DNA from 3 places in the Paenibacillus sp. sgz302164 genome. Region 3 is predicted to be linked to each of the others. Evidence: riboswitches for the same ligand, from Rfam matches in the RefSeq annotation. Region 3 holds a riboswitch; each other region holds the start of a gene.
The links. A riboswitch is a leader RNA that binds a small molecule or an ion and turns the genes downstream of it on or off. The one in region 3 is predicted to bind cyclic di-AMP.
Positions count from the first base shown of each region.

Region 1: it holds a riboswitch for cyclic di-AMP, as region 3 does, so the genes downstream of both, AC0LWT_RS37680 (C40 family peptidase) here and AC0LWT_RS31090 (CAP domain-containing protein) in region 3, are expected to answer to the same signal.
Region 2: it holds a riboswitch for cyclic di-AMP, as region 3 does, so the genes downstream of both, AC0LWT_RS03790 (stalk domain-containing protein) here and AC0LWT_RS31090 (CAP domain-containing protein) in region 3, are expected to answer to the same signal.

Region 1 covers NZ_JBVYOL010000049.1:1,165-3,422, reverse strand. Annotated here, with positions in the region: gene AC0LWT_RS37690 (M1 family metallopeptidase) at 1-130, shown strand, start outside; gene AC0LWT_RS37685 (hypothetical protein) at 146-964, shown strand; cyclic di-AMP (ydaO/yuaA leader) riboswitch at 1,165-1,302, shown strand; gene AC0LWT_RS37680 (C40 family peptidase) at 1,306-1,779, shown strand; gene AC0LWT_RS37675 (hypothetical protein) at 1,903-2,258, shown strand, end outside.
Region 2 covers NZ_JBVYOL010000002.1:57,030-59,287, reverse strand. Annotated here, with positions in the region: gene AC0LWT_RS03800 (PspA/IM30 family protein) at 21-656, opposite strand; gene AC0LWT_RS03795 (LiaF transmembrane domain-containing protein) at 682-987, opposite strand; cyclic di-AMP (ydaO/yuaA leader) riboswitch at 1,148-1,296, shown strand; gene AC0LWT_RS03790 (stalk domain-containing protein) at 1,306-2,097, shown strand.
Region 3 covers NZ_JBVYOL010000025.1:92,607-94,864, reverse strand. Annotated here, with positions in the region: gene AC0LWT_RS31095 (DUF4188 domain-containing protein) at 1-83, shown strand, start outside; gene AC0LWT_RS31090 (CAP domain-containing protein) at 170-1,054, opposite strand; cyclic di-AMP (ydaO/yuaA leader) riboswitch at 1,062-1,198, opposite strand; gene AC0LWT_RS31085 (hypothetical protein) at 1,387-1,572, opposite strand; gene AC0LWT_RS31080 (DUF4062 domain-containing protein) at 1,569-2,258, opposite strand, start outside.

The DNA.
Region 1 (2,258 bases), on a different contig from region 3:
TTCGCTCGTGCTGGAAAACAAGCATATCAACAATTTCATGTCGGCCCGGATAGACCCCAAATGGAAAATACGTTTGAACCTCGGCATCATTCAGCTTTTACAAACGATCTCCGGCTGGGTAGCCTGGTAGAAAGGAGAACGCTGCATGACTCTTTATATGAAGTCCGGCTATCGGGCGGCGCTGCGGCAGCCTTTTGCGGTCATCATGCTGTTCCTGTATCAAATGGGTTGGGGAGCCCTCCTCTATAAAATGGTGCAATCGGTGCTCGTGCCGCTCATGCATCGCTTTCCGGGAAACGGCCAGCCCAAGCAGACGCTGCATTTGTTCCTGGCCGAAAGCCAGTTTCAACTGCTCAAAACGGACCTGAGCCATTCCTATTTATGGTGGCTGGCGGTGCTTCTCGCTAGCCGCATGCTGCTTACGCCGCTGCTGAACGCCGGCATCTACTATTCGCTGATCCACACCGACCAAAATGCGGGATACCGCTTCTTTAAAGGCATATCGGAGATGTGGCTCTCCTTTTTCCTCTGCTACGCAGTACGGATCGCGCTGACACTGCTTCCCCTCGCCTGGCTGATCCCGAAGGCCGAGTCGATCTTTGCGCAAAGCGGATCTTACGAGAACGCCGCCGTTGACATGCTGCCATGGCTGGCCGGAATGCTTGCATACGGATTTCTCATGCATCTCCTCTTCATGCATCTGCAGTTCGCGCTCGCTGCCGGAAGCGGAATTCTCTCCACCCTGCTCGCCTTTGCCCGGCACCTGCTTCCTATCGTCGGCATCGCTCTGCTGCTTTTGATCGGGTCGGGACTATTGACGGGTGTCAGCGTCATCGCTTCCTACATCTGGGCAGGTCTGATTGCCCTTCTCATTTATCAGCTGTTCCCGCTTTTCAACATATTTTTGCAAATGTGGGTACTAGCCTCTCAATATCAGTTGTGGTCCGCCAAAGCAAATTCGTAGCGAACGCCCGCCGCTCTCTAAATCTATGAGCAATATTCAGCGAAAAACGCCCAAATATCGGAAAATATGCTCAAGCCCCTGAAAAAGGGGCTTTTTTTTGTCTATTTTCCGAACTATTTCACATATTTTTATAGAATAGTGCACTTGGAAGGAGGATTTTAGATATTTATGCCGAATCCTAAGCACTAGGAAAAATAAACCAACATTTCATGCCGAATTCCCGATTTTTTGGGAAACGGGGGAACCATTCCGGGTGAATTGATCTCGCAACACAGGGATCATAGGGAACCTTCAACCGAACCCTCCAGCTAACCTCGTAGGCACCGGAAGGAGACAAGCAGTTGAAAAAGGTTGTTGCTCTCGTTGTCAGTCTTGTTTTGTGTTTGAGTATTGGTGCAGGAAGTGTTTTCGCAGCACAATCCACTTTGGATGAAACGGTTGACGGATTGCTCGGAACTCCGTACAAGTATGCGGGTACGACAACGAAAGGCTTTGATTGCTCCGGATTTACCGCTTACGTGTTCGCGCAATTCGGTATCGACCTTCCCCATAGTTCCAAAGCTCAAGACGAAGAAGGCATCTGGGTTGATAAAAAGGACTTGCGCAAAGGCGATTTGGTCTTTTTCAACACAGACGGCAAAGGTATTTCTCACGTAGGCATCTATTGGGGAGACGGTGAATTCATTCACTCGGCTACCGATAAAGGTGTTATGAAGAACAAACTAAGTGAGTCTTATTACTCCAAACGGTACGTATCGGCCCGCCGCGTTTTGTGGGACGATATTTACAACCAACTGACTGCTGAATCCAAGTAATTTGATCGATTTATGTGAAAAAAGCCCCGGCAAAGCACGGCTCGTTTCTTGAGCGGCTTGCAGGGCTTTTTTCTATTCTAAACCATAACCTTATCTGCCGCGTCCAATAGATGAGGTGATGAAATGAACAAGACGAAGAAAAGCCGGCAGCGGCAGTTGGCCTGCTTGCTGGTAAGCAGTGCGCTGACGCTGGCTTTGGCAGCCTGCGGCAGCGATGCCCCCTCCGGGAATAACAGCGAGAGGACGCCGGAACCGTCAGCAGCGGCCAGTCCGGCAGTCAGCCCGACAGTTACTCCTGTCCCGTCCGCAACGCCGCAGGCGGATGCAGCAGCCGTGAAAAAAGGAACGGGATGCTATGTAGGCCTGGCCGATCCGCATACGATCGAGCTTATCGTGAACGAGAAAGCCGCCGCTTTCCAGTTGGGAGACGGTACGACAGATGCCGTGCAAAAGTTCAAGAAAGACGATCAGGTAGAGTT
Region 2 (2,258 bases), on a different contig from region 3:
CAGCAATGCACGGCCCCGCGCTACTTCGCGCGCGGGCCGCCTCTCTCGCCGCTGCTGCGGCTCTGCTGCCACTCCTTCTGGAGCTTCACGCGCATCGTGCGCAGCTCCTGCTTGACGTTGCAGCCCGCCTCCTTCAGCGTCTCGGCCGACATGCGGCCCGCTTCGCGCAGCCCTTGCCAAGCCTCGCGGCCCGCGTTTTCCAGCTCGCGCAGCGTGTCGCGGGCCTGGGCCCCGTGCAGCCCGCCATGCGGCTGCACATCGTCCGCACCGGCGGCGCGCAGCCGCTGCAGTTCCTCCGCGAGCGCCAGGACTTCGTCCTGGGAGCTCGCGTACTGCGTGCGGTAGTGCCCGCACGCCGCTTCCAGGCGCAGCTTCTCCTGCAGCGCCGCCCGGGCAAGCTCTTCCTCGCCGGCGCGCATCGCCAGCTCGGCCTGCTCCGCGCGGAGCCGAGCGAGCTCCTCCGCGTTCACAAAGTGCTGACGCAGCTCGAACGTCCGCTGCAAAGTCTCTTCGTAGCGCTGCTCCAGCGCCCGGATCCGCCCGCTTGCTCCCGTCTGCGAGCCGAAGCCCCCTCCTTGCTCATTCATCGAAAAGCGCTCGGCGGTATCGTGCCAAGCCGTTTCAGCCATTTTACCGATTCTGTTCAATACCTTCATTAACCCCACCCCGGCCTATTTAAGTTTACAGATCGAACCGATCCGAATGCGTGCGTCTGCCCAGCAGCCTGAATCCATAGCCGATCAGCACAATCGCCAATGCGAACGCGATGAAGCCCGACAATTTCACGGCCAGGATCAAAGCTCCCGCGGCGGCGATCAGCCAGCCGATCTTCTTCCCGTTGCAAATGCCGACATAGCCGAGCCCAACCATCGAAAGCGGCAGCAGGTACCCCATAAGATGAAGATGAATTCCGATTATATGGGATGCAATGATCAAGCCGACCGCAATAAAAATCAAAGCTAATCCTCTATTGCCTTTCATGGACATGCACGTTCCCGCCTTTCGCTCATTCCTTATGCTACTAGCGTATACAAAAGAGACAAGAAGCAAAACGGACCCGCGACTGTTTTTCGACCTGGACCAAAGTCTAGGTATTTCTCAGACCTTCCACATTTTGGCCGTTGTTTCAGGCAAAATACCAATGTTAAAATAATTGGAGCCGAATCCGGTGTGTTCCAGCATCGGTACGGGGGACGATTTAATTGGGGTGAATATTTGCTGATTGTCGAAGCAGACTAGGGAGAACCTTCTTCCCGAACCCGTCAACTAACCTCGGAGGCTTTAATAAGAAGGAGGAATAGCGAATTGAATACGGCTATAAAAGGACTCGCTGGCCTTGCTGTATCTATTACAGTTCTGGCAGGAGGCTTTCTTTCGCCGCACCATGCCAAAGCGGCCGAAATGGAAGTAAAAGTGCAGGTAGACAATGACCTTGTCGGTTTTCCGGATGCACAACCTTATTTAGACACGAATCATTCCACGCAGGTCCCCATTCGCTTCGTAACCGAAAAACTCGGCTATACGGTCCAATGGGAAAAAAAGGGCAATCAAATTAAAGTAACTTTAAACAACGGCAAACATACGATTGCATTGGCATCAGGCGATCAAAAAGCGGTCATCGACAACACCCCCGTCGACATGGGCACCCATGCCGGGTTTCAGGACGGCAGAGTGTTCGTTCCGCTGCGATTCATTTGCGACGCTTCCAAAATTCCGATTCAATGGGATGCGGACAGCAAAATGGCCATCTTAAGCAAAGACGGAAGCCAATATGCGCCCAAGTTTGAAAGCTTTAAAGCAACCGCTTACTCGGCCGATCCTTCCGAGAACGGCGGCTTCGGCGCCGTCGACTACATGGGAAATCCGCTGGCGCTGGGGACAGTCGCCGTAGATCCGACGGTCATTCCGCTCGGCACCAAGCTTTACATCGAAGGCTACAATTTCGACGGACTGCCGGTAGGCGGCATGTATGCCTATGCAACCGACACAGGCGGTTCCGTAAAAGGCAATCATGTGGACATCTTTATCCCCGGCTCCAAAGAATCGCTGCAGCAATTCGGCATCCAAAACGTGAAAGTGTTCCGCTTGCCCAGTTAATTTCGACAAAGCAGGTCCTTGGAGATCCTATTCTCCATGGGCCTGCTTTTTGTATTTGAGCGAATTTGCCTCACAAATATTGCCTCTTTTCCTCCGCATAGGTTCTGTTGGCAGGTCAGACAATAACCTCAGACTGTTTGGAAGCAAGCCTGCTTCAAACT
Region 3 (2,258 bases):
CGGGAAAAAGGGAGACCGCCCGCAGAAGAACGGGCGGAACCAACGATCCCGCCGTACCGACTCCGCCGAATCCCGCGGTATAATCTGAAGCGAACTGCGGGACAATAGTAGCGAACAGCAAAACAACCGTTTCCGGAGGGTTCGGAAACGGTTGTCGTATGAATCAATATTAATTGGCGATAAATTCTTGAACCCATTCGTTGTTGTAAAAGGCTACGCCAATTTTCGTGTAGTTAGGGCTTAAGATGTTTTGGCGATGACCTTCGCTGTTCATCCAGGCAGTCATAACTTCTTGCGGAGTTTGCTGCCCCATGGCAATATTTTCGCCGGCATACGTGTACTGGATTCCGTATTTGGTCATCATATCGAACGGAGATCCGTAAGTTGGCGAAGTGTGATCGAAGTAATGGTTGTTGTACATGTCTTTCGCTTTATCAAGCGCCATAGCAGCCAAACTGGAGTCGCTTGTAAGCGGGCTCAAGCCTGCTTTGGCCCGTTCCTGATTGACCAGGGTGACGACTTGATCGGCATAAGTGGAGCTGGAAGTGTCCGTAGTCGTGCCTGTTGTCGTTCCTGTATCAGTGCCTGTGGAAGGCTGTGTCGTTGTTCCCGTATCAGTGCCCGTAGAAGGTTGTGTCGTCGTACCTGTGCCACTGCCTGTGTCAGTACCCGTAGAAGGCGTATCCGTCGGCGTTGTGCCGGTGGAAGGCGTTCCGGTATTCGAGTCTGAGCCATGATGTCTTACGTGATGATGGTAAGAACCCGATGGCATATTGTAATTGCCGGGAGATTTAAACAGGCCGGCCCAGTTGCTCGGATCAAACAATTGCGGATATTGCTGAAGCAAGCTGTCCAGGGAAGTTCCTTGAGAATTTCCTTGCTGGAGTCCTTGCTGAAGTAATTGCTGAATGTTTTGCTGAAGCCCTTGCGGGAGCCCCTGCAGGTTGCCGATGACTTGGCCGTTCACAGTGTAAGTAGCTGCGGATGCCGCTCCGGAACTTACGATCATGCCTAATACCAGCGCACCTGTGATAGCTGTTTTCTTGAAACGCATTAAAACCATCCTCTCCTTTTTTGGCCTACGAGGTTAGCTGACGGATTCGGGTCAAAGAGAAATCACCCTGCCATTTTGCAATGGCTTCACCCCAAATAAAGAGGTTCCCCCGTGCATCTTTCGATGCTTTGGCCGTTTTGTTTGCTCAGCAAGAACAGCAGTTTCCCACGTCCTTCTGTGGGTTTCATTCTAGCATAGAAAACTAGGGGGGATCACCCCTCAAATGTTTCCATTGATAGAAACAGGCAGCCGCAACAAAAAAAGCCCGGCCGTCAGGTTTCCCTGATCTGGCCGCGCTTGGCGTCGTTTCGGTTGGTATGTACGCTGTTCGCTTATCGGCGTCTTGCTGCCGCGAACCGGCTTTTTATCAATTCCAAAGCTTTCGTGCTTTCTTCCTTTTGCTCTCTTAGCAAATCTTGAAAGCTCTTGTTGGGAGAAACAAAAAGCAGCGCGTCTTTGGGCTGCTCGCCTACGGCTACCGACACTTTTCCGTTAATGGATACATATACAGTTGTCATGGCTGCATCCCTCCGATCATTTTCCGGGCAAATTCAAAAACCATAGGGTTCTGGTTCATTATAGCATATAATACGTCATCTCGAAAAGTGACAAACTTCCGCGCATCCCAGCCGGAATCGGCCCGAAAGTGGCAGGTCATGACCCGGTCCTGGCATTTTACCGTTAAGTAGAGCGTTTGCTTGGCTTCATTGAAAAAAAGCTGCTCCGGATTGTCCCTTTTCGCCGTAATCGATACGTACGATTTTTCATTATTCAGCAGAAAAAAAGGTTCGCTAGTCGTATTCCCGACTTCCAGCAGCAAATTCATCCGCCCGTTGTCGCGCGTATATATCGTAACGGCCGAGCAATCATGAAAGGCGCCGATGTCCTCGGACATATAGTTTCCATAATGGCGCTTTACCATTCTGCCTTTGAGCTTGCTCATAAAATCGGCGAAAAAGAGCGCCATCCGATCTTTCGGTAAATGTTGAAAAAGCGGAATATTGCGCTCGATGAATTGAGCGAACTCTTCATGCAGTTGAATTTGTTTCGTATACGTTTCGAACGTAGCTTCAAGCGGAAGCAGCAGAACGCCTCTGCGCATCAAGTCGCTGAAATAGTCTTTCCAGTCGATAGAGACACCCAGTGAGAGCTCTTCCATATAAATCCCTTTTTTGACCAAATCATCGATGAAAAACCACACGTA